DNA from 4 places in the Bradyrhizobium pachyrhizi genome. Region 2 is predicted to be linked to each of the others. Evidence: predicted binding sites of a transcription regulator. Region 2 holds the regulator's gene; each other region holds the start of a gene.

Region 1 (7,193 bases), 3.3 Mb from region 2:
CACCACGCTGAAGTCGGTGATGGGCGTGATCGGCAAGCGCGCCGGCTCGATCCGCTTCGACAATCAGGAAATCATCCGCGCCACCTCGGACAAAATCGCGCGGCTCGGCATCGCATTCTGTCCCGAGGAACGCGGCATTTTCGCCAGCCTCGACGTCCGCGAGAACCTGCTGCTGCCGCCGGTGGTGCGGCCGGGCGGCCTGCCGCTCGACCAGATCTTCACGCTGTTTCCCAACCTGAAGGAGCGCCTCACCAGCCAGGGCACCAAGCTCTCGGGCGGCGAGCAGCAGATGCTGGCGATTGCGCGCATCCTGCGGACCGGCGCGCGCTTCCTGATGCTGGACGAGCCGACCGAAGGGTTGGCGCCGGTCATCATCCAGCAGATCGGGCACACCATTGCGCGCCTGAAGTCGCAGGGATTCACGATCCTGTTGGTCGAACAGAATTTCCGTTTCGCCTCGACCGTTGCGGACCGCTACTACATTGTCGAGCACGGCAAGGTGATCGACGGCTTCGCGAATTCCGAGCTGTCGGCCAACATGGACAAGCTCCATACCTATCTCGGTGTCTGATATCGCCAGAACCAGAAAATTTAAGACGAGGGAATACGACATGAAGAACAAGATTTCGGCGCTCTTGCTCGGCACCGCGATGGTGCTGTCCGCCGCAAGCGTCGCCTCCGCCCAGGAAAAGCTCGACAAGACGGTCAAGATCGGCGCGCTGTCGGATCAGTCCGGCCTCTACGCCGATCTCGCCGGCCCCGGCTCGACGCTGGCGGCGCAGATGGCGATCGAGGACTCCGGCCTCAAGGCCAAGGGCTGGACCATCGACCTGATCTCCGGCGATCACCAGAACAAGCCCGATATCGGCACCACCATCGCCCGGCAGTGGTTCGACGTCGACAAGGTCGACACCATCGTCGACGTGCCGAATTCCGGCGTGGCGCTCGCGGTCAACAACGTCGTGAAGGAAAAGAACGGCGTCTACATCAATTCGGGCGCCGCCACCTCCGATCTCACCAACGCGCAGTGCTCGCCGAATACCGTGCACTGGACCTACGACACCTACATGCTCGCCCACGCCACCGGCCAGGCGCTGGTGAAGGCGGGCGGGGACACCTGGTTCTTCCTCACCGCGGATTACGCGTTCGGCGCGGCGCTCGAGCGCGACACCACGGCCGTCGTCACCGCCAATGGCGGCAAGGTGGTCGGCGGCGTCAAGCATCCGCTCAACACCGCTGACTTCTCCTCCTTCCTGCTGCAGGCGCAGGCCTCCAAGGCCAAGATCATCGGTCTCGCCAATGCCGGCGGCGACACCACCAACTCGATCAAGCAGGCGGCCGAGTTCGGCATCGTCAAGGGCGGCCAGAAGCTCGCGGCGCTGCTGCTGTTCCTCACCGACGTCAAGGCGATCGGGCTCGAGACCGCGCAGGGCCTCAACTTCACCGAGACGTTCTACTGGGACCTCAACGACAAGACCCGCGCCTTCTCCAAGCGCTTCTCGGAGCGGATGAAGAACAGCGCGCCCCCGACCATGGTGCAGGCCGGCGTCTATGCGGGCCTCATGCATTACTTCAAGGCGCTGGAAGCGCTCGGCGGCAATCCGCATGATGGCGCCAAGGTGGTCGCGAAGATGAAGACGATCCCGACCGACGATCCGCTGTTCGGCAAGGGCGAGGTCGAGGCCAACGGCCGCGTCACCCACGACGCCTATCTGTTCGAGGTGAAGAAGCCCTCGGAGTCCAAGGGACCGTGGGACTTCTACAAGCTGGTCGGCACCGTGCCGGGCAACCAGGCCTTCACGCCGCTCGACAAGAGCACCTGCGCGCTTCTGAAGAAGTGACGATCATGCCCGCCGGCCATGGGCGTGGCCGGCGGGCTTCATCTATCTAGCGAAAGCTCATTCGATGCAGGCTCTCTACGCACAGCTTCTGGTGGGACTGATCAACGGCTCGTTCTACGCGCTGCTCAGTCTGGGGCTCGCCGTCATCTTCGGCATGCTCAACATCATCAATTTCGCGCATGGCGCGCTCTACATGATGGGCGCCTTCGTGGCGTATTTCCTGCTCAATCTGGGCGGCATCAATTACTGGTGGGCGCTGATCATCGCCCCCGTCGTGGTCGGCATCTTCGGCATGATCCTCGAGCGGACCATGCTGCAATGGCTGACCGGCCTCGACCATCTCTACGGACTGCTGCTGACCTTCGGCATCGCGCTGATCGTGCAGGGCGTGTTCCAGAACTATTTCGGGTCCTCGGGCCTGCCTTACTCGATCCCGGACCAGCTCAAGGGCGGCGTCAATCTCGGCTTCATGTTCCTGCCGATCTATCGCGGCTGGGTCGTCGTCTTCTCGCTCGTGGTGTGCCTTGCCACCTGGTTCCTGATCGAGAAGACGCAGCTCGGCGCCTACCTGCGCGCCGCGACCGAGAACCCGACGCTGGTGCGCGCGTTCGGCATCAACGTGCCGCGCATGATCACGCTGACCTACGGGCTCGGTGTCGGTCTTGCCGCACTCGCCGGCGTGCTGTCGGCGCCGATCAACCAGGTCCGCCCGCTGATGGGCGCCGATCTCATCATCGTCGTGTTCGCGGTGGTCGTGATTGGCGGCATGGGCTCGATCATGGGTTCGATCATCACCGGCTTCGCGCTCGGCGTGATCGAGGGACTGACCAAGTATTTTTATCCCGAGGCCTCCAACACCGTGGTGTTTGTCCTGATGGTGGTGGTGTTGCTGGTGAAGCCAACGGGACTGACGGGACGGGCGGCTTGATATGTCAGCATTGACCGACGATACACTTCCGATTACGCCGCGCGCGATGCGCGACGAGATGATCGTATTCGCCGCGATGGCGCTGCTGCTGGCGATCGTGCCGTGGACGGGGATCTATCCGTTCTTCGTCATGCAGGCGCTGTGCTTCGCGCTGCTCGCCTGCGCCTTCAACCTCCTGATCGGCTATGGCGGCCTGCTGTCGTTCGGCCACGCGATGTTCCTCGGCACAGCCGGTTACGTCTCGGCGCATGCGCTGAAGGTGTGGGGGCTGTCGCCGGAGCTCGGCATCCTGGTCGGCACCGCGGCCGCGGCCTTGCTCGGCCTGGTCACCGGCTACATCTCGATCAAGCGGCAGGGCATCTATTTCTCGATGATCACGCTGGCGCTGTCGCAGCTGCTTTACTTCCTCTATTTGCAGGCGCCGTTCACCCATGGTGAAGACGGCATCCAGGGCATTCCGCAAGGCCACCTGCTCGGAATCTTCGATCTCTCGAAGCCGCTGGTGCTTTACTATGTCGTGCTGGTCGGCTTCCTCGCCGGCTTCCTGCTGATCTACCGCACTATCAATTCGCCGTTCGGCGAGGTGCTGAAGTCGATCCGCGAGAACGAGCCGCGGGCGATCTCGCTCGGCTACAAGACCGACCAGTACAAGCTGCTCGCCTTCATCCTGTCGGGCACGCTGGCGGGCTTTGCCGGCTCGCTGAAGGTGTTCGTGGCGCAGAATGCCTCGCTCACCGACGTGCACTGGTCGATGTCCGGTGAAATCGTGCTGATGACGCTGGTCGGCGGTCTCGGCACCATCTTCGGCCCGGTGGTCGGCGCCTTCGTGATCATCGCCATGCAGCAATATCTCGCCGGTTTCGGCCAGTGGGTGACGGTGATCCAGGGTGTGATCTTCGTGGCCTGCGTGCTGCTGTTCCGGCGCGGCCTGGTCGGTGAGCTCGCCCACCTCCTGCGGCGGTCGCTGTAGGGCAGGTCTCGGCGATTTTCGGCCGACTTTAGCGGTGGACGACCGCCCGCTCGGGCGGTCGTGTCAGGTGTTTTCCCCGCCAGATGCTCTATGACAGTTCTGTGACAGTCGCTAAAAGGGCTGTCCCGGAATGATGGAACTGAGACATGCTGCGCTGGTTTCGCGCCTTCCTGCCCAAGGAAGAGCGGTTTTTCGACCTGTTCGCCCGACACGCCCGGACCTCCGTGCAATGCGCATTGGCGTTGCAGGACATGCTGAAGGGCGGGGAGGAGACTCCTGTCTTTTGCCAGCGCGTCAATCAGTTCGAGAACGACGCCGATAGCGTCACCCGCGAGGTTCTGACCGCGGTCCGCCGCACCTTCATCACCCCGTTCGATCGCGGCGATATCAAGAACCTGATCACCTCGATGGACGACGCCGTCGACCAGATGCAGGCGACCGCAAAGGCGGTCATGCTGTTCGAGGTGCGCGAGTTCGAGCCGCCGATGCGCGAGATGGGCACTTTGATCGTCGAATGCGCCAATCTGGTCGGCCGCGCGCTGCCCCTGTTGCAGTCGATCGGCCACAACGTCTCGATGCTGACCCAGATCACCGAGGAGCTGACCAAGCTCGAGGGCCGGGTCGACGATCTCCAGGATATCGGGCTCAAGGAGCTTTTCCTGAAGCACCGCGACGCCAACACGATGGACTACATCGTCGGCGCGGAGATCTACGACCATCTTGAGAAAGTGGCCGACCGTTTCGACGACGTCGCCAACGAGATCAACTCGATCGTGATCGAGCAAGTCTGAGCATGATCCGGAAAAGTGTGATGCGGTTTTCCCTGCGACAAACGCGAAGTGTTTGCGCGGCGATCATGCTCAACAAAGCACCATAGAGCGGGGCATCACGTGGACGCCACGCTGGGTCTTCCAATTCTGACCATCCTGATCGCGGTCGCGCTGCTGTTCGACTTCCTGAATGGCCTGCACGACGCCGCGAACTCGATTGCGACCATCGTCTCGACCCGCGTGCTGCGGCCGCAATATGCGGTGTTCTGGGCGGCGTTCTTCAACTTCGTCGCGTTCCTGGTGTTCGGCCTGCACGTTGCCAACACGATCGGCACCGGGATCATCGAGCCGTCGGTAGTGGATGCGACCGTGATCTTCGCCGCGCTGGTCGGCGCGATCGTCTGGAACGTGATCACCTGGGCGCTGGGCATTCCGTCGTCGAGCTCGCACGCGCTGATCGGCGGCCTGGTCGGCGCCGGCATGGCGAAGGCGGGCATTTCGGCGGCGGTGTGGAGCGGGCTCTCCAAGACCTTGCTCGCGATCGTGCTGTCGCCGCTGGTCGGCTTCCTGCTGGCGCTGGTGCTGGTCGCGATCGTGTCCTGGCTCTCGGTGCGCTCGACGCCGTTCGCGGTCGATCGCGCATTCCGCATCCTGCAATTCGCCTCGGCGTCGCTCTATTCGCTCGGCCATGGCGGCAACGACGCGCAAAAGACCATGGGCATCATCGCCGTGCTGCTCTATTCGCAGGGCCATCTCGGCGACAAGTTCGAAATTCCGTTCTGGGTGGTGCTGGCCTGCCAGAGCGCGATGGCGCTGGGTACCCTGATGGGCGGCTGGCGGATCGTCCGCACCATGGGGCTGCGGATCACCAAGCTGACGCCGATGCAGGGTTTCTGCGCCGAAACCGGCGGCGCCGTGACGCTGTTCATGGCGACCTATCTCGGGGTTCCCGTATCGACCACGCACACCATCACGGGCGCCATCGTCGGCGTCGGCGCCGCACGGCGGCTCTCCGCCGTGCGCTGGAATGTGGCGAGCTCGATTGTCTACGCCTGGGTGATCACGATCCCGGCGTCGGCCGCGGTCGCAGCCGCGAGCTATTGGGCGGTGCAGATTCTGAAGTAGCGCTTTCGAGCGAAGTGGAAGCCGGTTCGCGTTAAGAAAACGCGTCCCAAAAAGGAGTAATCAGCCGACCAGCTTCAGCCCGACGATGCCGGCAACGATCAGCCCGATGCTGGCGAGCCGCATCGCGGTCGCGGGTTCACCGAGCAGGATGATGCCGAGCGCCGCGGTGCCGACCGCGCCGATCCCGGTCCAGACCGCATAGGCAGTTCCAATCGGCAGCGTCTTCAGCGCGAGGCCAAGCAGGATCACGCTGCCGGCCATCGCCGCCAGCGTCAGCACCGACGGCACCAGCCGCGAGAAACCTTCGGTATATTTTAGCCCGATCGCCCAGCCGATCTCGAGCAGGCCAGCGGTGAACAGAATGGTCCAAGCCATCACGAACCCTCCAGATAAGGCAGGGTCGTCCCCGCTGACGGTATGGTGAGGAGAAGGTCGTCCTTCCGGTGCCTATATGGGGATGGTGCGGCCGTTCCGCATTGCGACAAAACGCCCTTGATTGCGCCCGTTTTCCCTGCCAAATGCCCCGCCATGTCCGACATTTCAGTTTCAGCCGAATCGCCGTCCCGCTCGCCGCTTTCAGAGGAAGTGGCGCGACGGCGCACCTTTGCGATCATCTCGCACCCGGACGCCGGCAAGACCACGCTGACGGAAAAGCTGCTGCTGTTCGGCGGCGCCATCAATCTCGCGGGCCAGGTCAAGGCCAAGGGCGAGCGGCGCAACACCCGCTCGGACTGGATGAAGATCGAGCGCGAGCGCGGGATCTCGGTCGTCACCTCGGTGATGACCTTCGAGTTCAACGACCTCGTGTTCAACCTGCTGGACACGCCGGGCCACGAGGACTTTTCGGAAGATACCTATCGCACGCTGACCGCGGTCGATTCCGCGGTCATGGTGATTGACGCCGCGAAAGGCATCGAGGCGCGCACCCGAAAGCTGTTCGAGGTGTGCCGGCTGCGCGACATCCCGATCATCACCTTCATCAACAAGATGGACCGCGAGAGCCGCGACACGTTCGAGCTTCTGGACGAGATCGAGAAGACGCTGGCGCTCGACACCACGCCGATGACCTGGCCGGTCGGCCGCGGCCGCGACTTCCTCGGCACCTATGACGTCGTCAATGGCGGCGTGCGGCTGCTCGAGGGCGGCGGCGCCAAGACGGGCGCCACGGAGCAGATCGACATCGCCGATCTCGGCAAGCGCAATCCCAATCTCGACGTCGCCGAGGTCAAGGACGAGCTCGCGCTGGCCTCGGAAGCCTGCAAGCCGTTCGAGCTCGCGGCGTTCCGCGAGGGCCATCTGACGCCGGTCTATTTCGGCAGCGCGCTGCGCAATTTCGGCGTCGGCGATTTGCTGGAAGGCCTCGGCAAGTTCGCGCCGGCCCCGCGCGCGCAGGACTCGGATTTGCGCAAGGTCGAGGCAGCGGAGCCGCGCATGAGCGCGTTCGTATTCAAGATCCAGGCCAACATGGATCCGAACCACCGCGACCGCATCGCCTTCGCCCGGCTGTGCTCGGGCAAGCTCAGCCGCGGCATGAAGGCCAAGCTGGTACGCACCGGCAA
Region 2 (7,193 bases):
TCCAGTCGCGCATCGGCTTTTTCGGCGAGAGCTCCGGCGGGGTTGCGACATTGAGCTGGAACTTGAATCGCTCGGCGGCATGCGCCCAGGAGGCCAGCACGTTGTTGTCGTCGCCGGTCCAGGCCACGGTCTTGCCCTCGATCGAGCCGCGATTTTCCTCATAGGTCATGAGGTCGGCCATCACCTGACAGGGATGCGAGCGCCGGGTCAGGCCGTTGATCACGGGCACGGTGGCGTGGGCGGCGAGCTCGAGCAGCGCGTCATGGTTGAGGATGCGGATCATGATCGCATCGACATAGCGCGACAGCACGCGCGCGGTGTCCGCGATGGTCTCGCCGCGGCCGAGCTGCATCTCGGCGCCGGTCAGCATGATGGATTCACCGCCGAGCTGGCGCATGCCGACGTCGAACGACACCCTTGTGCGGGTCGACGGGCGCTCGAAGATCATCGCCAGCGTCTTGCCTTCGAGCGGCTTCCTGCCCTTCTCATGCGCCTTCAGCTTCGCCTTCATGGCGGCTCCGGCGGACAGCATGTTGCGCAGCTCGCCGAGCGGCAGCTCGTTGATGTCGAGGAAGTGACGGACCGGCTTGCTCATCATCCAGCCGCCTTCTTCGGCTGCGCCGCCGACAATGTCGCGCAGGCGCGCTCGAGCGCGGTGATCGACGTATCGATCTCGGCCTCGGTCACGATCAGCGGCGCCAGGAACCGCACCACATTGTCGCCGGCGCCGACGGTGAGCAGCTTCTCGTTGCGCAGGGCGGCGATCAGGTCGCCCGACGGCACCACGGCCTTGACGCCGATCAACAGCCCCTCGCCGCGCGCCTCCGACAGCACGCCGGGATAGCGGTCGACGACGGAGGCGAGCTTCTGCTTGAGCAGCAGCGACATCTTCTGCACATGCTCGAAGAAGCCCGGTTTCAGCATGACGTCGAGCACGGCATTGGCGGCGGCGACCGCGAGCGGATTGCCGCCGAAGGTCGAGCCGTGCGAGCCGGGCGCCATGCCGGCCGCGGCCTGCGCGGTAGCCAGCACCGCGCCGATCGGGAAACCGCCGCCGAGCGCCTTGGCCAGCGACATCACATCCGGCGTGACGCCCGTGCGCTTGTAGGCGAACAGCTCGCCGGTGCGGCCCATGCCGGTCTGCACCTCGTCGAAGGCAAGCAGCAGGCCGTGCTCGTCGCAGAGCGCGCGCAGCGCCTTGAAGAACGCCTGCGGCGCCGAGCGCACGCCGCCCTCGCCCTGCACCGGCTCGATCAGGATGCCGGCGGTGTGCGGACCGATCGCCTTCTTCACCGCCTCGATGTCGCCATGCGGCACCTGGTCGAAGCCGTCCATCGGCGGCCCGAAGCCCTCGAGATATTTCGCCGAGCCGGTCGCCGCCAGCGTGCCCAGCGTGCGGCCGTGGAAGGCGCCCTCGAAGGTGATGATGCGGTAGCGCTCGCCGTGGCCCTTGGAGAAGTGATAGTGGCGGACCAGCTTGATCACGCCCTCCATCGCTTCCGCGCCGGAATTGCAGAAGAACACGAAGTCGGCAAAGCTCTGCTCGCACAGCCGCGCGGCAAGCGCCTCGCCGTCCGGGCTCTTGAACAGGTTCGACATGTGCCAGAGTTTGGTCGCCTGCTCCTGCAGCGCCTTGACCAGATGCGGATGCGCATGCCCGAGCGCGTTGACCGCGACGCCCGAGGTGAAATCGAGATAGCGGTCGCCGTTGGTTGCGATCAGCCAGGCGCCCTCACCGCGCTCGAAGCCGAGATCGACCCTGGCGAAGACGGGGAGCAGATGCGACGTGGCAGCGTTGGTCATGGCGATCACTGACGGTTTGAAGCCGACAATTGCCGCGCGCCTTGACGCCAGCGCAGCAACGGCCAGCTTCGGAAAACAAAACGGCCGCCTTTGCGGGCGGCACGTGGCGGGCATTCTATGCTGCGGTCAGTAAGTGTCAATCGCCACGAAGTGGCCTTCCTGCAATGCGAAACGAGCGCAATCCGGAGCATTCCGGTGCGGTGGAAAAGCCTCATCGAAATGCTTAACTGTGTGGGAACATGTGGACGCACGGCCGCGGACTCTTGCGCCTGAGTCACGCCATATTGTAGCGTTTGGCCTGTCGGGTACGACATCTCGTGCGGCGGTACTGGACCCTCTAAGTAGCCTTCGTGTCTCGCGTAAACGTTCGGGCGCAACACCGTGCCCGGCGAGGGCTAAGGGATTCTGGCCGCAGGGATATTTGTCCAGATTGGCTCGCAGCGCCGCTCCAACGATTGGCCGGCGCTACGCGAAGGGAAGAATGCGATGACTGTATTGACCTGGTCCGACGATCGCGTCGAGCAGCTGAAGAAGCTCTGGGAGTCCGGCCTGTCGGCCAGCCAGATCGCGGCGGAACTTGGCAATGTGACGCGAAACGCCGTGATCGGCAAAGTGCATCGGCTCGGCCTCTCCGGCCGCGCCAAGGCGCCCTCCACGGCCGCGCCGCGGCAGCGCAAGGCTCGCCCCGCCCAGCACATGATGCGGGTGGCGCGACCGGTCTCGCGCGGCAACACCGCGCTGGCGCACGCCTTCGAGGTCGAAATGGAGCCCGATCCGATCTCCTACGACAATGTGGTGCCAATGAGCCAGCGGCTCTCGCTGCTCGAGCTGAACGAGGCCACCTGTCATTGGCCGGTCGGCGATCCCTCGAGCCCGGAATTCTTCTTCTGCGGCGGCAAGGCGCTCGCCGGCCTGCCCTATTGCGCGCATCACTCGCGCGTCGCCTACCAGCCCGCCGCCGATCGCCGCCGGCCGTCGGCGAAACCGCAGATCAAGTGAGCACTCGGGAAAACGTCGGAAGACCTCAAAAACAAATCCCCGCGAAAGCGGGGATTTTTTTGTGTGACGCAGCCCGGCTATATCACCAGCGTCGTCCCGGCGCATGCCGGGACCCATACGCCGCGGCCGGCGCAATCGGCAAGCGGCCAGACGGCTTTCTAACAACGCCCATTGGTGGCTATTGATCCCGGCTTTCGCCGTGTTGCGGTTTATGAATGCCGCTTGGCCGTTACGGCTGCGGCTCGGCCTTGGCAAAGCGGTCATCGAGCGCGTAGCCGGCGCCGCGCACGGTGCGGATCGGGTCCTGCTCGCGGCCGGGATTGAGGAGCTTACGCAGACGGCCGATATGCACGTCGACGGTGCGCTCATCGATGTAGATGTCGCGGCCCCAGACGCTGTCGAGCAGTTGCTCGCGGCTGAAGACGCGGCCGGGATGCTCGAGGAAGAATTCGAGCAGGCGATACTCGGTCGGCCCGAGATCGATCGGACGGCCCGAGCGCGCCACGCGGCGCTTCTCGCGGTCGAGCTCGATGTCGCCGTAGGTCAACACGGTCGCAAGCCGCTCCGGGCTGGCGCGGCGCAAGAGGCCCTTCACCCGCGCCAGCAGCTCCGGCACCGAGAACGGCTTGACGATGTAATCGTCGGCGCCGGTGGCAAGCCCGCGTACGCGCTCGCTTTCCTCGCCGCGCGCGGTCAGCATGATGATCGGAAGTTGCTTGGTCTCGGGCCGCGCCCGCAGGCGGCGGCACAGCTCGATGCCGGACAGGCCCGGCAGCATCCAGTCCAGCACCACGAGGTCGGGAACGCGCTCCTTCAGGCGGGTGTCGGCATCGTCGCCGCGCCCGACCGTCTCGACATCGTAGCCTTCCGCATCGAGATTGTAGCGCAACAGCGTCGTCAGCGCTTCCTCGTCTTCGACTACCAGAATGCGTGCGCTCATCGGTTTAAGTTCTTTCTCTGTGGTGATCCGTTGCCCAGACGCAAACCGAAACGCTTACTTCCTTGAGCATAGTCCCCGCGGAAACGAGTTGTCGAAGGACAATCCGGTTCCGCGCTTGCCGATCAAGCCTCAGCTGCCCGGCACCGTGGTGGCAAAAGTGGTCATGTCGCCCTTCGGGCGCTTGTCGGTGATCTGCTGGCCCTCGATCATGTAGAATACGGTCTCGGCGATATTGGTGGCGTGATCGCCGATCCGCTCGATGTTCTTGGCGCAGAACATCAGATGGATGCAGAACGAGATGTTGCGCGGATCTTCCATCATGTAGGTGAGCAGTTCGCGGAACAGCGAGGTGCAGATCGCATCGACCTCCTCGTCGCCCTTCCAGACGTTCATCGCCGCCGGCAGGTCGTGCGCGGCATAGGCGTCGAGCACCGACTTGACCTGCGACAGCACGAGGTCGGTCATGTGCTCGAGGCCGCGGATCAGCTTCAGCGGCTGGAAATCGCTCTCCAGCGCCGCGACGCGCTTGCCCATGTTCTTGGCGAGGTCGCCGATCCGCTCGAGGTCGGTGGCGACGCGCATCGCGCTGACGATCTCACGCAGGTCGATCGCCATCGGCTGGCGGCGCGCGATCGTCAGCACCGCGCGCTCTTCGATGTTGCGCTGCAGATTGTCGATCTCGATGTCGGCGGCGACCACGCGCTTGCCGAGCGCGACGTCGCGACGGATCAGCGCGTCGACCGACTCGGTAATCATCCGTTCGACCAGGCCGCCCATCTCGGCGACCAGGCGGGTCAACTCCTGCAGGTCGCTGTCGAATGCCTTGGCGGTATGTTCAGAAGCCATCGCTTGTCTCCCTCAACCATGGTCCCGGGGATCATGGTTTCGTGTCCTGAATTTTAGCATGACCTGATCGGAAAACCGGTTGCCACTTTTCCGGATCATGCGCCGGTCAACCGAACCGGCCGGTGATGTAGTCCTGGGTGCGCCGATCGCTCGGTGAGGTGAAGATCTTGTTGGTGTCGTCGAACTCGATCAGCTCGCCGAGATACATGAAGGCGGTCTTGTCGGAGACGCGCGCCGCCTGCTGCATGTTGTGGGTGACGATCGCGATCGTGTAGTCCTCGGAGAGCTCCTGGATCAGTTCCTCGACCTTGGCGGTCGAGATCGGGTCGAGCGCCGAGCACGGCTCGTCGAACAGGATCACCTCGGGACGCACCGCCACGGTGCGCGCGATGCACAGCCGCTGCTGCTGGCCGCCGGAGAGCGACAGGCCGGAGGCGTTCAGCTTGTCCTTGACCTCGTTCCACAGCGCGCCGCCGCGCAGCGCCTTCTCGACCCGGTCGTCCATCTCGGACTTCGAGATCTTCTCGTAGAGGCGGATGCCGAAGGCGATGTTCTCGTAGATCGTCATCGGGAACGGCGTCGGCTTCTGGAACACCATGCCGACCCGCGCGCGCAGCAAGTTGAGGTCGAGCTTGGGGTCGAGAATGTTGGTCTGGTCCAGCATCAGCTGGCCGACCGCGCGCTGGCCCGGATACAGGTCGTACATCCGGTTGAAGATGCGCAGCAGGGTCGACTTGCCGCAGCCGGACGGGCCGATGAACGCCGTGACGCGGTTGGTGCCGAGCGTCAGGTTGATGTTCTTCAGCGCGTGGTGCTCGCCGTAATAGAAGTTGAGGTTGCGCACCGTGACTTTCGGCGGCGCTTCCGGCAGCGGAACCTGGGGAACGTGGCCCGCGGCAGTCGTGGAGACAGAAAGCTCGGTCATTTTGCGGCCCTTTCGGCACCAAGGATACGCGCGCCGATATTCAACGCGAGCACGGTGAATGTGATGAGCAGCGCACCGCTCCACGCCAGCTCTTTCCAGTAGGCGTAGGGGCTCTGCACGAAATTGTTGATGGTCACCGGCAGGTTGGCCATCGTCTTGGTCAGATCCAGGCTGAAGAACTGGTTCGACAGCGCGGTGAACAGCAGCGGCGCGGTCTCGCCGGCGACGCGGGCGGTCGCCAGCAGCACGCCGGTGATCAGACCCGATCGCGCCGCGCGATAAGCGATCCGCTTGATCACCAACGAACGCGGCAGGCCGAGCGCGGAGGCGGCCTCGCGCAGCGGATTGGGCACCAAGAGCAGCATGTCCTCGGTGGTGCGCAGCACGACCGGGATCACGATCACCGCGAGCGCGAGGCTGCCTGCGATCGCCGAGAAGCCGCGCATCGGCACCACCACCGCACCATAGATGAACAGGCCGATGATGATCGACGGCGCGCTGAGCAGGATGTCGTTGATGAAGCGGATCACCGAGGTCAGCTTGTCGTGCTTGCCGTATTCGGCGAGGTAGGTACCGGCGAACAGGCCAAGCGGCGCGCCGATGCCGACGCCGATCACGGTCATGATGACCGAGCCGACAATGGCGTTGAGCAGGCCGCCTTCGGTCGAGCCGGGCGGCGGCGTGTTCTGGGTGAACAGCTGCACGCTGAGGCCGGCAAGGCCGTTATAGAGCAGCGTGATCAGGATCAGGGCCAGCCAGGTGACGCCGAACAGCGCGGCGCCGACGCAGAGTGCGCGGATGACGATGTCGCTGCGGCGGCGGGATTTGTAGATCGGGTTCATGGCGTTACTTCCCCGCCTTCTTTTCAAGCCGCATCAGCATCAGCCGCGCGCCGGCGAGCACGAAGAAGGTCAGCACGAACAGCAGCAAGCCGAGCAGGATCAGGCCGGACTGGTGCAGGCCGTCGCTCTCGGCGAATTCGCTGGCGATCGCCGCCGAGATCGTGGTGCCCGGCGCGAAGATCGACGACGAGATGCGGAACGAGTTGCCGATGATGAAGGTCACCGCCATGGTCTCGCCGAGGGCCCGGCCGAGTGCCAGCATGATGCCGCCGATCACGCCGACGCGGGTGTAGGGGATCACGACGCTGCGGACGACCTCCCAGGTTGTGCAGCCCATGCCGTAGGCGGCCTCCTTCAGCACCGGCGGCACGGTCTTGAACACGTCGACCGAGATCGCGGTGATGAAGGGCAGCACCATGATCGCAAGGATCAGTGCAGCGTTGAACAGGCTGAGATAGGACGGCGGGCCGGCGAACACCGCGCCCAGCACCGGGACGCCCTCGAAGATCCGGATCATGAAAGGCTGGAACGTGTTGGCCAGGAACGGGCCGAGCACGAAGAAGCCCCACATGCCGTAGATGATGGAGGGGATACCGGCGAGCAGCTCGATCGCGATGCCGATCGGGCGGCGCAGCACTTGCGGGCAGAGCTCGGTGAGGAACACGGCGATGCCGATGCCGACCGGAATGGCGATCAGCATCGCGATCACCGAAGTGATCAGCGTGCCGTAGATCGGGCCGAGCGCGCCGAGCACCGGCGGATCGGCCGAGGGCGCCCAGCGCTGCGTCCAGAGGAAGGCGAAGCCGTATTCCTTCATCGCCGGCCAGGCGCCGACGAT
Region 3 (7,193 bases), 3.1 Mb from region 2:
CATAGATCGCGGCGATGCCGAACCGATCGTCCGGATAGGTCTCGCTGAAACCGGTGAACAGGAAGCCGCCGTCGACATAGGTGCTGATCAGGTTGCGGTCCGACGGGCTGACCGAGGCGCGCATGAAGAACGCAACGCCCTTGTCAGCGTCCGGCCTGGCGCGCGCAAGCAGCTGCTCATAGACCATGAAGATGCCGTTGTCCCGCCGCAGCCATCGCGTGTCGCCGGAGCTGTCGGGATCGGCGAGCGAGAGCCCGTCGGCCGAGAAGCGCTGGTCGGCGAACGAGCCCATGTGATACCAGGCGCCGCCGGTGATGGTCGCCGGCAGCCTGCTCTCGCCGATCTCGAACTTGTATTTGAGCTGGCCGATCCACCATGGCGGATCGTTGACCCGGAAATTGAGCCCGTGGGCGTTCAATATCTGCGGGTCGTCCATGCCCTGCGGCGGCGAAGCCGAACCGTCGAACAAGGCCAGATAGGCGGTGATGCGGTCGGACAGATTGGCCTTGATCCGGATGCCGGGCACGGCAAGTGGCGGCGACGGTCCGCCGGCCGGCAGAATGGTGCCGACAATGCCGGGCCAGCCGAGCGCCGAATTGATGAAGATGTCGTCGTACTGGCTGTCGATGAACTCGACGTCCGAGCCCTGCTGGCCGACGCGCACCGAGAGTTTGCCGCCGAGCAGCTTCTGCTCGATCCAGAATTCATAGAGCCGCGTCGCCGGCAGCGACTCGACGCCGGACACCAGGAACAGGTTGCCGACATAGCTCCGCGACAGCCCGTCGCCGTGGATCTGGTATATGTTGGCGTGGAAGGTCGCACCGGTCCAGCCCATCACCTTCTCGAGGTCGATGGTGGTGCCGAGATCGAGACGGCCGGTATAGGCCGCGCCGTTGCTGACACCGCCGGAGACGTTGGAAAACCCCTCACCGATATAGGTCAGGCTGAACTGGTAGCCGGCCTCCTCGAGTGCAGCCCGCGTATCAGCAATCCGCTCGGCGATCGGCTTGTCTTCGGCATTCGCCGGCGCGCCGAGCGCAAGGGCCGCGGCCACCAACATCGCGCGGGAAAGAACTCTGCACATCGGGAATGCCGCGGTGCGCTCGCACTATTTGACGATGCCGAGCCGCCGCATCAGCAGATAAGCCAGCAGCGCCGACCCAATCAGAAGGCCGGCCGCGACCAGGAACCCGCTGTCGACGTCGGTCAACGGCAATCCCTTGGTGTTCATGCCGAAGATGCCGGTGACGAGCGTCGGCGGCAGCAGCATCATGGTGACGACGGACAAGGCGTGGAGATGCTTGTTGCTCTCCTCCTCGAGCTTGAAGCGCAGCTCCTCCTCGAGCAGGCGGCTGCGCTCGTGCAGTTCGACGATGTCGTGGTCGAGACCGTCGAGCCGCTGCGCGAGCTTGCCGGCCTGCAGCCGCAGCGCCGGGCTGAGATTGTCGGTGTTCTTCTGCTCGAGCCGGTGAAACAGCACGCGCAGGCCGGCGAGCTGGCGATGCAGGCGCACACAGGTGCGGCGCATCCGGCTCAGATTCTTGCGCAGCTCCGATCCGGTATCCTCGGCGAGCACCCGCTCCTCGATCGCATCGATATCGGTGCCGATCTTGTCCGTCATGCGGTCCATGGTGTCGGCGATCTCGTTGACGATCTTTTCCAATAGCGCCGCGACGCTGCCGACGCGATGGCCGCCCTCGAGCACGCGGCGCGTCGCATCGGCGGAGCACAGCGCCTGATGGCGGCCGCTGACCAGGAGGCGTTCGGTCATCGCAAAGCGGAGAAAGCCGGTCTCCCGGGTCGCGGCGTCAATATCCCGCACCAGATCGGAAAACACGCCGTAGACGCAATTGTCGACGACGTGGATCTGCTGGAAATTGTCATTCGACAGCAGCAGGTCCCGCGCGAGCTGCGGGATGTGCATGTTGGCAAGCCATGCCCGGGTGCGGACGTCGGTCAGGTTGAAGTGCAGCCACAGCCTTCCGTCATGGCTCGGCTCGATCGGCGCATCGATCGGAAGCGCCTCGGCACGGCCGTCGTGATGCAGGCGGAACGCCCAGACCAGACCGGGGACCGCCTCACGGGTCAGCAGCGACCCTGCCGGAGCGGGAGGTGGATCAGCCAGCATGGCCCGCCCCCAAGGCAATCGGTAACGCAACCGCGCGAAATGACATGTTCAAGACCTCGCCCACGCGCAACGCTGAGCAAGCGCGTCCCCTCGACGCAACATAGGAGGACGCGCCTGTTACAGTTTTATGTCAGCGACCGCCCTACTCGGCCGCAAGACCGGTCGGCGCCGCCGCTTCCGCGGCCTCCTTGTTGTAGTCGTGCACGACGCGGCCGAACGGCAGCGTCAGGTCGGCGAGGAAGTGATGCGCGCCGACGACACGCTTGACCGGGAAATCGGCGACCGGTGCATTGACGTGCGGCACCAGGTGGAGCCGGCCGGGTCCGATCCAGGAGCCCTTGACGACGATGTCGGTCAGGTTGATCGCGACCAGCTGGCAGACCTCGAGATGGCCGTCGACGCCGGGGATCATCTTCAGATTAACTTGCGTCTTCGACAGCGTAGCGCGGGTGACGTCGCCATTGCCCGCCATGCTCTCGTGCTTGTAGCCCATCGTGCCCATCGCGACGAGCTGGCCGGCATATTCCAGCGTGCCGGTCAGCGTGTCCTTGACGATCTCGAGCTTCGGATGGGCGTACTTCTTCGGAAAGCCCCAGATCTCGCGGCCGGCCGCGATCGGCGGATCATCGTCGAGATACATCTGGCAGACGAAGTTGACCTCTTCGCCATGCAGGCGCGCGGGGATCACGAGGCCGGACTCGGTGTAGCTGCCGAAGCCGGAGCTGTCGGGCATCTTGATCCATTCGTAATGCACGATCGCCTGCTCGATCGGCTCCAGTGGCTCGGGCAGGCCGGCGCGGATCAACTCCGGATCGGTCTCATAGGTGATGACGAGGAATTCGCGATCGATGAAGCGATACGGACCGGCGGGATAGCTCGGGCCGGCGGCCGGCATCGACGGAAGCTTGAGCAGATCTTCCCTGCGCATCGCAAATAACCTCGTGTTTGAAAAGTTTGCGCGAAAGCTAGCGGCCGAGATTGACAGCGATGTGAGGAATTTCCGTCAGGTACATGACCGCGGTTGCGCTTGCGTGACTCGCGTTTCGTTGATGAGGCCAATGCTAACCATGCAGGCGGGCATGCCGGATGCGCCGAGCGCGGGCGTTGCATTTGTCATCACGGCGTCATCGGCGCGCTGAATTCTCGCCGCAAATTCTGGAGTGTCTGATATGGACGCGCGAACGCCGCATTTCGACGATATCGATCACGCGACACCGGGCTGGCGTCCGGAAGGCTGCGATCGCGTGGCTCTGGTCCTGCAGGGCGGCGGCGCGCTCGGTGCCTATCAGGCTGGCGTCTATCAGGCGCTCCATGAATCCAACATCGAGCCCGATTGGGTGTGCGGCGTCTCGATCGGCGCAATCAACTCGGCTATCATCGCCGGCAATCCGCCCGAAAAGCGGCTCGAGCGGCTGCACACGTTCTGGGATCGCATCACCAGCCGCAAGATCTGGCACTACACGCCGGACGGCGACGTCTTCCGCAAGGCCCGCAACCTCACCAGCTCATGGCTGACGACGACGCTCGGACAACCCGGCTTCTTCACCCCGCATCAGAGCAATCCGTGGTTCAGCCCGGCCGGCGCGCGCACCGCCACCAGCTACTACGACACCACGCCGCTGCGCGAGTCGTTGCTTGAGTTGGTCGATTTCGACCGCATCAATTCCAAGAAGATACGCTTCGCGGTCGGCGCAGTGAACGTGCTCTCCGGCAACTTCATCTATTTCGACAATGCCCATGACGAGATCATCCCCGAGCACATCATGGCGAGCGGCGCGCTGCCCCCGGCGCTGCCGATGGTGAAGGTCGGTACCGATCATTTCTGGGACGGCGGCATCGTGTCCAACACGCCGCTGCAGCATCTGCTCGACCAGGAAGACAACATGAATTCGCTGGTGTTCCAGGTCGACCTATTCTCGGCGCGCGGCGCGCTGCCGCGCGACATCCAGGACGTGATGGCCCGGCACAAGGACATCATGTATTCGTCGCGCACCCGCTACAACACCGACGTCTATCGCAAGACCTACAATCTGCGCACCGCCCTGCACAACGCGCTGGGAAAAATCCCCGACGGTCAGCTCTCGGACGAGGAGCGCCAGCTCAAGAAGGCAAACGCCCGGCTGCCGGGCATCACGCTGTTGCAGCTGATCTATCAGCAGAAGGCCTATGAGGGCGACGCCAAGGACCACGAATTCTCCGGCACCTCGATGCGCGAGCATTGGGTGAGCGGGCACGAGGACACCAAGCGCTCGCTGAAGCGGCGCGAATGGATCAAGATGCCCGAGAACGGCATGGGCATCGTGATCCACGACGTGCATCGGGAGAGTGAATAAGACATGTCGTTCCGGGGCATGCGAAGCATGAACCCGGAACCTCGAGATTCCGGGTTCGGTCCTGCGGACCGCCCCGGAATGACGGCGTGAAAGCCTTACGGCCGCGTCGACATGTTGCTCGGCGGCCCGGCCTTGCGGATCGGTTCGGCGAGACGCGCGAACTCGCAGAGCACCGAACGCGTCTTGCGCGGATCGATCACCTCCTCGACCCAGAACTTCTCGGCCGAGCGGAACGGCGAGCGCAGCTTGTTGAGGCGATCCTCGATCTCGCGCAGCTTGGCCGCGGGATCGGCGGCCGCATCGATCTCGGCGCGATAGGCCGCCTCGATGCCACCCTCCAGCGGTAGCGAGCCCCAATATGCCGACGGCCACGCGTAACGCATCGAGAAGCGGTTGGCCGGCTGATGCACCACGCCGGCGACGCCGAAGGCGTTGCGGATGATGATGGTGCACCACGGCACCGTGCTCTGGTTGACCGCCGCCATCGCCCGCACGCCATGGCGGATGGTCGCTGTCTTCTCCGCCTCGAGCCCGATCATGAAGCCCGGGCAATCCATCAGGTAGACCACCGGCAGATGGAAGGTCTCGGCGAAGTCGACCCAGCGCACCACCTTCTGGCAGGCGTCCGCGGTCCACGAGCCGCCATAGTGGAACGGATCACTGGCGAGCAGCAGCACCGCCCTGCCCTCGATCCGCGCCAATCCGGTGATGATCGGGCGGCCGAAATTGGTGCCGACCTCGAAGAACGAGCCCTTGTCGACGACGGCATCGATGATCGGCCGCATCTTGTAGACCTGCCGGCGGTTGCGCGGCACGGCCTTGAGCAGCGATTCCTCGGCACGCTCCGGATCGTCGGTGCAGGGAATGGTCGGCGGCAGGTCGTAGACCGACGGCGGCAGATAGGACAGGAAGCGCCGCGCGTAGTCGAACGCCTCCTCTTCGGTCTCGACGGCCTGATCGATCGCGCCGGCGCGGGTCTGGATGTCGGCGCCGCCGAGCTCCTGCTTGGTCAGATCCTGCCCCAGGCGCTTCACCACCGGCGGGCCGGCGACGAACATCGCGGAGCTCTTGGTCATGACAGAGTAATGCGTGGCGGCGAGCCGCGCGGCACCGAGGCCCGCGACCGAGCCGAGCCCGAGACCGACCACCGGCACGCGGGCCAAATTGGCGGTCGTGTACCAGTACCAGCGCGTGCCGCCGACGCCGCCGGGCAGATTGGCCGCGCCCCTGGTCTCGATCGTCTTCACCGAGCCGCCGCCGCCGGAGCCCTCGATCACGCGAACGATCGGCAGGCGGAAGTCGTGCGCCATCTCCTCCGCCATGAGCGGCTTGGCGGAAATCGATGCATCCGCCGAGCCGCCGCGCACGGTGAAGTCGTCTCCGACCACGACCACGGTGCGGCCGTCGACCCTGGCGCGGCCGAACACGCAGTTCGCCGGCGTCAGGCGCTTGAGTTCGTTGCTCTCGTCATATTCGGCGATGCCGGAGATGGCACCGACCTCGTGAAAGCTGTTCTGGTCGACGAGCTTGTCGATGCGCTCACGAACCGTGAGCCGGCCCTGGTCGCGTTGCCGCTTGACCTTGTCAACGCCTCCCATCTCCCGCGCGAACGCTTCGCGGCGGGCGAGGTCGTCGAGTTCCGGCTTCCAGTTCATTCACTGCTCCCGTCTTGATGATTTTGTTGTTGTTATGGGCGGTCACCGGAAGCGACTTGCGTTCGATCCGATTGCTGAAGATGTCGCCGTCGGCGCCTTCGAGCAGGCTGCCGAGTGCGGCCGCGAGCTCGACCATTTGCGGCGCCACCTCGCGATGCAGCCGCGCCTCGTCATACATCGCCGAGAGCAGGCCGATCGTGGTGACCACATAGGTCTGGTACTGCGGCGACCACAGCGGCACCGCGACGCCGTTGATGTGCGGGCTCCACAGGCCGCAGGCGACGACGTAGCCGTGCTCCTGCAAATGCCGGCGGTTGGCCTCGATGCGCGGCGTCAGCATCTTGGCGCTGTCGGGCAACTCGCCTTCCATCTCCGCGATCAGCGCGTCGCCGACCGCGGGATCGAGCGCGGCCGTGTAGGCGTGGCCGGCCGCGGTGGTCGCCATCGAGATCCGGCTGCCGGTGGCCTCATGCAGGCCGAGCGCGTTCGCCGCGCGGGCGAACTCCAGATAGACCAGGTGAAAGCGGTCGGGGATGACGAAGCCCACCGTGCCGGGCAACTGATCGGCGACATCCTGCAGGCGCAGCCGGATCAGATTGCGCAGCTGCAGCCCCTTCATCATCGTGGTGCTCATCGCGACCGCGCTCGGGCCGATGCGATATTTCTGGTCGCGCGGCAGATAGACGAGCTGTCCCATCCGCGTCAGCGTGTGCGTCAGCCGCGACACCGTCGAACGCGGCAAACCGCAGCGGTTCGAGATCTCGAGATTGCCGAGCCGGGCCTCGTGTCCCTCGAAGCACCGCAACACGTCGAAGGCGCGCGACACCACCTGGATGACATCGCCATCGCCTGTCTCGCTGGCGAGCATTCCCTGCCTGCTAAGCCGTTCCGAGCGCCTTCCCATTTGCTTGGCTCCATTCCGTCCTGCGGAATAAAATTCCACTTGCAGAAGAAGCTACCTCAGGCAATCTGCCGCCACAACAAAAAGCCGTTCGCCGGATGAAATTTCCGCAAGACGGTATCGGAGAGTGGAATGCCAGATATCAAGGTTGTGACCGAAGTTGCCGGGCGCGTTTG
Region 4 (7,193 bases), 1.6 Mb from region 2:
ACGGCCGCTTTGCCGCCGGCGAAAAGCTGCCCGGCGAGATGGAGATCGCCGAGACGTACCGGGTCAACCGGCACACCGTGCGGCGGGCGCTCGCCGCATTGGCCGAGCGCGGCCTGGTGCGCGCGGAACGCGGCAGCGGCACCTATGTCGAAGCCCAGCGCCTCGCCTATCCCTTGCGCTCACGCACGCGGTTTTCCGAGATCGTCGGCGCCGGCGGCCACGAGCCGCGCGGCCAGTTGATCGATGCGAGCAGCGACACCGCCAATCGCGAGATCGCGCGCGAGCTGGGGCTGAAGATCGGTGCGCCGCTGATCCGGATCGAAGCGGTGCGGCTCGCCGACCGAACGCCGATCTGTGTTTCCACCACCTGGCTGTCGGCCGAGCGGTTTCCCGATGCCGGCAGCGTATTCGCCAACGTCCGCTCGATGACGAAGCTGCTCGGCCATTACGGCGTCAAGGACTACCACCGCGCCTCGACCCGGATCACCGCGGCGATCGTCGATGCGACCGACGCCGCGCGGCTCGACCTGCCGCTGGGACGGCCGGTGCTGGTGGTCGACGCAACCGACGTCGACATGCTGGACCAGCCGCTGGTGACCAAGCGCTCGCGCTTCGCCGCCGAGCGCGTGGAGTTTCTGGTCGAGAATGGTTGACGACTGAGCACTTCTCCCTCGCCCCGCTCTGGCGGGGAGAGGGTGGGGGTGAGGGGCCTGTCTCCGCGAATCCGGAAGCTGTGAGTCCCCGGAGAGTCCGCGTCACCCGGAATTTGCGCTGCGCGAAAATTCCGGCCTCTCCCCGCACGCGGGGAGAGGCGAAGAAGAAGCTACACCACCGCACGCTGCCCGATGATCGCAAAGCGCAGCTTGCTCGAGATGAAGTCGATCGCGGCAACTGCGATCAGGATCATCAGGATCAGGAACGACACCTTCTGCCATTCCAGCACGCGGATCTGCTCGGCGAGCTGCAAGCCGATGCCGCCGGCACCGACGATGCCGATGATGGTCGCCGAACGGGTATTCGACTCGATGAAGTAGAGCACCTGCCCGGCGATCACGGGCAGCACCTGCGGCAGCAGGCCGAAGCGGATTTCGTGCAGGGCGTTGCCGCCGGAGGCGCGAATGCCCTCGACCTGCTTGCGATCCGCCGCCTCGATCGCCTCCGAGAACAGCTTTCCGAACGCGCCGAAGTCGGACACCATGATCGCGAGCACGCCGGCGAACGGGCCGAGACCGACGACGTTGATCCAGACCAGCGCCCAGATCAGCGTATCGACGCCGCGGATCGAGTCCAGGAAGCGGCGCACCGGAAAGCGGATCAGGTTCGAGGGGATGATGTTGCGCGCCGCCAGCAGGCTGACCGGCAGCGCCAAAACCGCGGCAAGCGTGGTGCCGAGCACCGCGATCGACAGCGTCTCGCCGAGCGCCTGCATGTAGAGCGGAAACGACGAGCCCGGATTCGGCGGAAGCATCAGCATGGTGATCCAGCCGAGCTGGCCGAGGCCCGCGATCAGCCTGGACGGCGAGAAGTCGAGATCGACCAGGCCGAACACGAAGATCGCGAGCGCCGCCGCGATCATGGCCGGCATCGCCAGCCGTGCCGATGCGGGACGTTCGAAGACGCCGGGGTACTTCGCGCGCAGTTCCGTGGTGTCCGGCCTCGGCATCTGGCTCATCGACGGGTCTCCTTGCCGAACAGCCGGCCGCGCAGCCAGCCGGTCGAAATGTCGATGATGAAGACCGTGACGATGATGGTGATGAGGATGGCGCTGACGTCGGAATAGTAGAACTTGCGGATCGCGACCACCAGCTCCTGGCCGATGCCGCCGGCGCCGACGAAGCCCATCACCGACGCCTCGCGGACGTTGATCTCGAAGCGCAGCAGCGCATAGCTGGCATAGCCGGCCGAGACCTGCGGCAGCACGGCAAAGCGCATGCAGGACAGCCAGCTCGCGCCGGTGGAGCGGATGCCCTCGACCGGCTTCATGTCGGCATTCTCGACGATCTCGGCAAACAGCTTGCCGAGCGCCCCGGTGGTGTGGATCGCGATCGCCAGCACGCCGGCCATCGGCCCGAGGCCGAACGCGATCACGAAGATCAGCGCGAACACGATGCCGGGGACGGTGCGGGCGAATTCCAGCAGGCGGCGGATCGTGAAACGTACCCACGGGCCCGGCGACGTATTCTGGGCCGCGAAGAAATTGAGCGCGAAGGCGAGCACGGCACCCGTCAGCGTGCCGACATAGCTGATCAGGATCGTCTCGCCGAGCATCTTCAGCCACTTATGCCAACCCCAGAACCATTCGGCCGGATCGGTCCAGACCCGCGCGCCGGAATCCAGCGTCAGGATGCGATCGAAATAGCTGACGAAATTGCCGAAATAGGTGAACAGCGTGCGCAGGTTCACTTCGGCGCCGAACGCCGCGATCACCAGCACCGCGCAAAATGCCGCCGTTGCCAGCGCGGCCTTCAACCGCTTGCGTGCGACGGACTTGCGGTAGGCGTCCTCCAGCGTCGCCAGTTGCTGCGCTGGAAGAATGGATACGGCGGTCGCCATCGACGCGTGCCAGCCCGGTTCGGAGTTGAGTGGAAAGGGCCGGGCTATACGCCCGGCCCTCGTGACGTCAGGCGTGCGATCAGCTCGCCTTCTTGCGCAAACCGTCGACGAACTTGATCAGCTCGATGGTGCCGTCCCAATCCTTGGTGGTGGCGGGATGGAAGCCCTTCTTCTGACCGTCGGACAGACGGTCGAAGGCGGCCTTGTCCTTGGTCGGGGCGTCGAAGAAGACCTTTGCGATCGCAGCCTTCAGGTCCTCCGGAAGATCGGTGTTGTACGCATAGGGGCCGTTGATGATGAGCGCCGACTTGTGGATGATGCGGAAATCATCCTTCTTCATCGCCGAGCCGTCGGCATTCTTCAGCATGCCCTTGGTCAGCATCTGGGCGAGTGTGGAATCGTCCTCGTTGGTCCACTGGTTGGCGGCCACATCAACGGTTCCCTGCGACAGCGCCAGGACGGCGTTCTCGTGGCTGCCGGTGAACACGACCTTGCCGAAATAGCCTTCGGCGTTCGCGATGCCCATCTTGTTGAGTTCGAAGCGCGGCACGTTGTTGCCGGATGTCGAGTTCGGATCGACCAGGCCGAGATTCTTGCCTTTCAGGTCCTCGACCGTCTTGTACGGGCTCGACGCCTTGACGAAGAACACCGAGTAATAGCCGGTCGAACCGTCGGCGTTCATATCGTTGGCGAACGCGTCGGTCTTGACGCCGGTCAGGCGCGCGCGAGAGAACGAGGCCGAGCCGTAGCTGGCGATCTGGATGTTGCCGGCGCGCTGGCCTTCGATGACGGCCGCGTAGTCGTTGGCAATGCGCAGCGTGACCTTCACGCCGAGCTCCTTCGACAGATACGCCACGAACGGCGTCCAGCGCTCGGTGACGCCGGAGGCGTTCTCGGCCGGCACCACCGCGAAGGTGAGCTCCGGGTATTTTGCTTTCCAGTCCTGCGCGGAGGCCGAACCGGCAAATGCCAGCGCGGCGGCGCCAGCCAGAATGATGCGACGAGTGAACATGACTACCCCTCTTTTGTTGTAGTTGCACCTGTTGGCCGGGCAAAATGCCCGGCCTCCCAGATTGAAAAATGCGCGACGCTCAGGCCGCGGCTGCGGTGCCGAGTGCCGGCGCAGTTGCACCGTCGGGCGCGGGCAGCGGTGCTGCGCCGATGACGTCATTGGCCTCGAGGTCATAGAGCTCGCGGGCGATATGGTCGGTGAGCGCCGCGGGGGCGCCATCGAACACCACGCGACCCGCGGCCATGCCGACCAGGCGGTCGCAATAGGTCCGCGCCAGGTCGAGCGAGTGCAGATTGCAAAGCACAGTGATGCCGAAATGCTTGTTGATGCGCAGCAGCGCGTCCATCACGATCTTGGTGTTGCGCGGATCAAGCGAGGCGATCGGCTCGTCGGCGAGAATGATGTCGGGCTCCTGCACCAGCGCGCGGGCGATCGCGACGCGCTGCTGCTGGCCGCCGGAGAGCTGGTCGGCGCGCTGCGCCGCCAGCTGGGCGATGTCGAATTGCTCGAGCGCCGACAGCGCCAGTGCCCTGTCCTGCTCCGGCCAGACCTGCGCCAGCGACCGCCATGACGGAATCTGGGCCAGCCGGCCCATCAGCACGTTGGTCAGCACGTCAAGGCGGCCGACCAGATTGAACTGCTGGAAGATCATCGCCGAGCGCGCGCGCCACCGCCGCAGTTCCTTGCCGCGCAACGCGGTGACGTCGGTACCTTCGAACAGGATACGGCCGGAGGTCGGATCGGCGAGACGGTTGATCATCCGCAGCAGCGTCGACTTGCCGGCACCGGAGCGGCCGATCACGCCGACAAAGCTGCCCGGCGCGATCGAAAAGGACGCGTTGTCGACTGCGGCTTTCGTGCCGAAACGGCACGTCAAACCTTCCACCACCAGCATGTAATGCTCCAACCGCGCCTCGTTGGGCCATCGCTATCCCCGGCGTTTTACAGTTATGTGACGACAGCGCTGCGGTGCGGCGATCGTCCACACCCCTCCCTTGTCGCTCCCTTGCCGTCATCCCGACGTCATGATGTTGTCATCAAGCGTCCCGATGACGAGCACGCATCCCCGGAAGCCCAAGATTCTTTAAGATTTGCGGAGGCCCCGATGGCCGGAAAAACACTCTCGGTTGTGCCGACCGTCGACCCGACAGCGTCGGTGCGCGAGAGCAAGCTCGGCAAGTATACCGAGGTCGGCGCGCGCACGATCCTGCTTGAAGTCAGCATGGATGACTATTCCTACGTCGTGAACGACAGCCAGATCACCTACACTTCGATCGGCAAGTTCTGCTCGATCGCCGCGATGACCCGCATCAATCCCGGCAACCACCCGATGCATCGCGCGACTCAGGCGCATTTCACCTACCGCGCCAGCGCGTATTTCCCCGGGGAGAGCGACGACACCGACTTCTTCAACTGGCGACGTGCGCATCACGTGCATATCGGCCATGACGTCTGGATCGGGCACGGTGCGATCCTGTTACCGGGCCGGAACGTCGGAACCGGCGCTGTCGTCGCCGCCGGCGCCATCGTGACCAAGGACGTTCCCGACTACACCATCGTCGCCGGTAATCCGGCGCGGCCGGTGAAGCGACGCTTCTCCGAGACGATCGCCGACCGCCTCGCTGCGCTCGCATGGTGGGACTGGGATCACGAAACACTTCGGCGTGTCCTGCCTGACTTTCGCAAGCTCGCGGTCGAGGAATTCCTCGACAAGCATGAGGCCGAGGCCGTATCCCAATCACAAGCCAAACAACGGAGCGCCGCATCGTGACGGACATTTTCATCGAGGGCGGGCGCACGCTGGTTGACGGCGCCTTGGTCGAGACCTCGCTGCGGACCGCAGGCCGCGACATCGGCGCGCTCGACGCCGAGCAGGGTCGCGCCGCGCTGCACATCGATGCCAGCGGCCTCCTCGTGCTGCCCGGCATGATCGACCTGCACGGCGATGCGTTCGAGCGGCAGATGATGCCGCGCCCCGGCGTCGACTTCCCGACCGACGTGGCGCTGATCGACAGCGACCGGCAGGCGATCGCCAACGGCATCACCACCGTGTTCCATGGCACGACGTGGTCGTGGGAGCCCGGCCTGCGCAGCGCGGAGAATGCGCGCAAGCTGCTCGATGCGATCGAGGCGCTGCGGCCGCAGCTCGCCGCCGACACCCGCTTCCATCTGCGCCACGAGACCCACAATCTCGAGGCCGAGGCCGAGATCATTCAATGGCTCAGTGAGGGCCGCATAGACCTGTTCGCCTTCAACGACCACAGCAACGTCAAGCCGAAGAAGCGCAACCAGCTGGCCGAGCGCACCGGGCTCTCCGTCGAGGCCGTCAACGACATGCTGGACCGGATCGTGGCGCGCCGTCCCGAGGTGCCTGCCTCGATCGCGCGACTGGCCGCCGCCGCGCGCGCGGCCGATATCCGCATGCTGTCGCACGACGACAACAGCCCGGCGATGCGCCAGGAGTTTCGCGCGCTGGGCGCCACGATCGCCGAATTCCCCGTCAACGAGGAGACCGCGCGCGACGCTGCGGCGGCGGGCGACTTCATCGTGTTCGGTGCGCCCAATGTGGTGCGCGGCGGCAGCCACACCGGCTGGACCAAGGCATCCGACATGATCGCACAGGGCCTCTGCTCGGTGCTGGCGTCGGACTACTACTATCCGGCGCAGCTGCTCGCGGCGTTCCGCCTCGCCGCCGACGGCATCCTGCCGCTCGCCAGAGCCTGGGACCTGATCTCGTCGGCGCCGGCCCGCGCGGCCGGGCTCGCCGACCGCGGCGCGCTCGCCGCGGGCCGCCGTGCCGACATCGTCGTCGTCGACGACAAGGTGCCGCTGCGGCCGCGCATTGTCGCCGTGATCTCGGCCGGACGGCTGGTGCATCTGGCCGACGCGAGCTGCCTCGTTCATTCGCTCGCGCCGCGCAAGACGGTTGCGGCGGCGTAGCTCAGTCCCATGGCCAATACTCCGCGCTACGCGATCTACTATGCGCCGTCACCCGACAGCGCGCTGCACCGCTTCGGTTCGACGCTGCTCGGCTACGATGCCGTGTCAGGCGACGCGTTGCCGTTTCCCGATGGCGTCACGTCCGACTGGTGCGAAGTCACCGAAGATCCGCGCAAGTATGGATTCCACGCCACGCTGAAGGCGCCCACCGCGCTCGCCGACGGTCGGAGCGAGGCCGAGCTTCTCGATGCCTGTGCCGCCTTCGCCGGTCGCGCGCGGCGCATTCCGGTGATCGAACCGGTGGTCGATGCCATCAGCGGCTTCATCGCGGTGATCCCGGCCAGCCGCTCGGATGATCTGCAACAGCTTGCTGCCGATTGCGTCACGGAATTCGACGCGTTCCGCGCGCCGCTGACACCGGAAGATCGCGCGCGCCGCAGGCCAGAGAAACTCACCGCGCGGCAGTGCGACTATCTCGACCGCTGGGGCTATCCCTACGTCATGGAGGAGTTCCGCTTCCACATGACGCTGACGGGACGGCTGAGCGACGAGCGGCGGGGCCCGATCGTGGCGCAGCTGCGCACACGGTTCGCGGCGGTCGACCTCACGAGGCTCGCAATCGACCGCATCGCGCTGTTCAAGCAGACCGACAGTGCATCACGCTTCCGCATCATCGACAGCTGGCCGC

Evidence for each region. The regulator PhoB, encoded in region 2, activates phosphate uptake and scavenging genes when phosphate is short. The targets are predictions, from matches to a motif close to TGTCATNNANCTGTCAT.
Region 1: QA639_RS19420 (DUF47 domain-containing protein) is a predicted target of PhoB. The motif match lies at 3,830-3,846, and genes of this name have one in related genera.
Region 3: QA639_RS18755 (acetoacetate decarboxylase) is a predicted target of PhoB. The motif match lies at 3,240-3,256, and genes of this name have one in related genera.
Region 4: phnC (phosphonate ABC transporter ATP-binding protein) is a predicted target of PhoB. The motif match lies at 4,587-4,603, and genes of this name have one in related genera.

What each region holds. Positions count from the first base shown of each region.
Region 1 is NZ_CP121667.1:4,228,428-4,235,620, forward strand. Features, by position in the region: gene QA639_RS19400 (ABC transporter ATP-binding protein) at 1-571, shown strand, start outside; gene QA639_RS19405 (ABC transporter substrate-binding protein) at 612-1,841, shown strand; gene QA639_RS19410 (branched-chain amino acid ABC transporter permease) at 1,906-2,769, shown strand; gene QA639_RS19415 (branched-chain amino acid ABC transporter permease) at 2,771-3,739, shown strand; gene QA639_RS19420 (DUF47 domain-containing protein) at 3,886-4,530, shown strand; gene QA639_RS19425 (inorganic phosphate transporter) at 4,630-5,634, shown strand; gene sugE (quaternary ammonium compound efflux SMR transporter SugE) at 5,695-6,009, opposite strand; gene QA639_RS19435 (peptide chain release factor 3) at 6,163-7,193, shown strand, end outside.
Region 2 is NZ_CP121667.1:964,864-972,056, reverse strand. Features, by position in the region: gene argF (ornithine carbamoyltransferase) at 1-595, opposite strand, end outside; gene QA639_RS04365 (aspartate aminotransferase family protein) at 595-1,803, opposite strand; gene QA639_RS04360 (GcrA family cell cycle regulator) at 2,290-2,802, shown strand; gene phoB (phosphate regulon transcriptional regulator PhoB) at 3,032-3,742, opposite strand; gene phoU (phosphate signaling complex protein PhoU) at 3,872-4,588, opposite strand; gene pstB (phosphate ABC transporter ATP-binding protein PstB) at 4,695-5,513, opposite strand; gene pstA (phosphate ABC transporter permease PstA) at 5,510-6,355, opposite strand; gene pstC (phosphate ABC transporter permease subunit PstC) at 6,360-7,193, opposite strand, start outside.
Region 3 is NZ_CP121667.1:4,091,484-4,098,676, reverse strand. Features, by position in the region: gene QA639_RS18765 (carbohydrate porin) at 1-1,060, opposite strand, end outside; gene QA639_RS18760 (transporter) at 1,109-2,128, opposite strand; gene QA639_RS18755 (acetoacetate decarboxylase) at 2,271-3,056, opposite strand; gene QA639_RS18750 (patatin-like phospholipase family protein) at 3,298-4,461, shown strand; gene QA639_RS18745 (acyl-CoA carboxylase subunit beta) at 4,557-6,116, opposite strand; gene QA639_RS18740 (IclR family transcriptional regulator) at 6,046-7,020, opposite strand; gene QA639_RS18735 (acyl-CoA carboxylase biotin carboxyl carrier protein subunit) at 7,150-7,193, shown strand, end outside.
Region 4 is NZ_CP121667.1:2,611,340-2,618,532, reverse strand. Features, by position in the region: gene phnF (phosphonate metabolism transcriptional regulator PhnF) at 1-653, shown strand, start outside; gene phnE (phosphonate ABC transporter, permease protein PhnE) at 824-1,672, opposite strand; gene phnE (phosphonate ABC transporter, permease protein PhnE) at 1,669-2,553, opposite strand; gene phnD (phosphonate ABC transporter substrate-binding protein) at 2,633-3,565, opposite strand; gene phnC (phosphonate ABC transporter ATP-binding protein) at 3,645-4,460, opposite strand; gene QA639_RS12035 (LbetaH domain-containing protein) at 4,671-5,336, shown strand; gene QA639_RS12030 (alpha-D-ribose 1-methylphosphonate 5-triphosphate diphosphatase) at 5,333-6,505, shown strand; gene QA639_RS12025 (DUF1045 domain-containing protein) at 6,515-7,193, shown strand, end outside.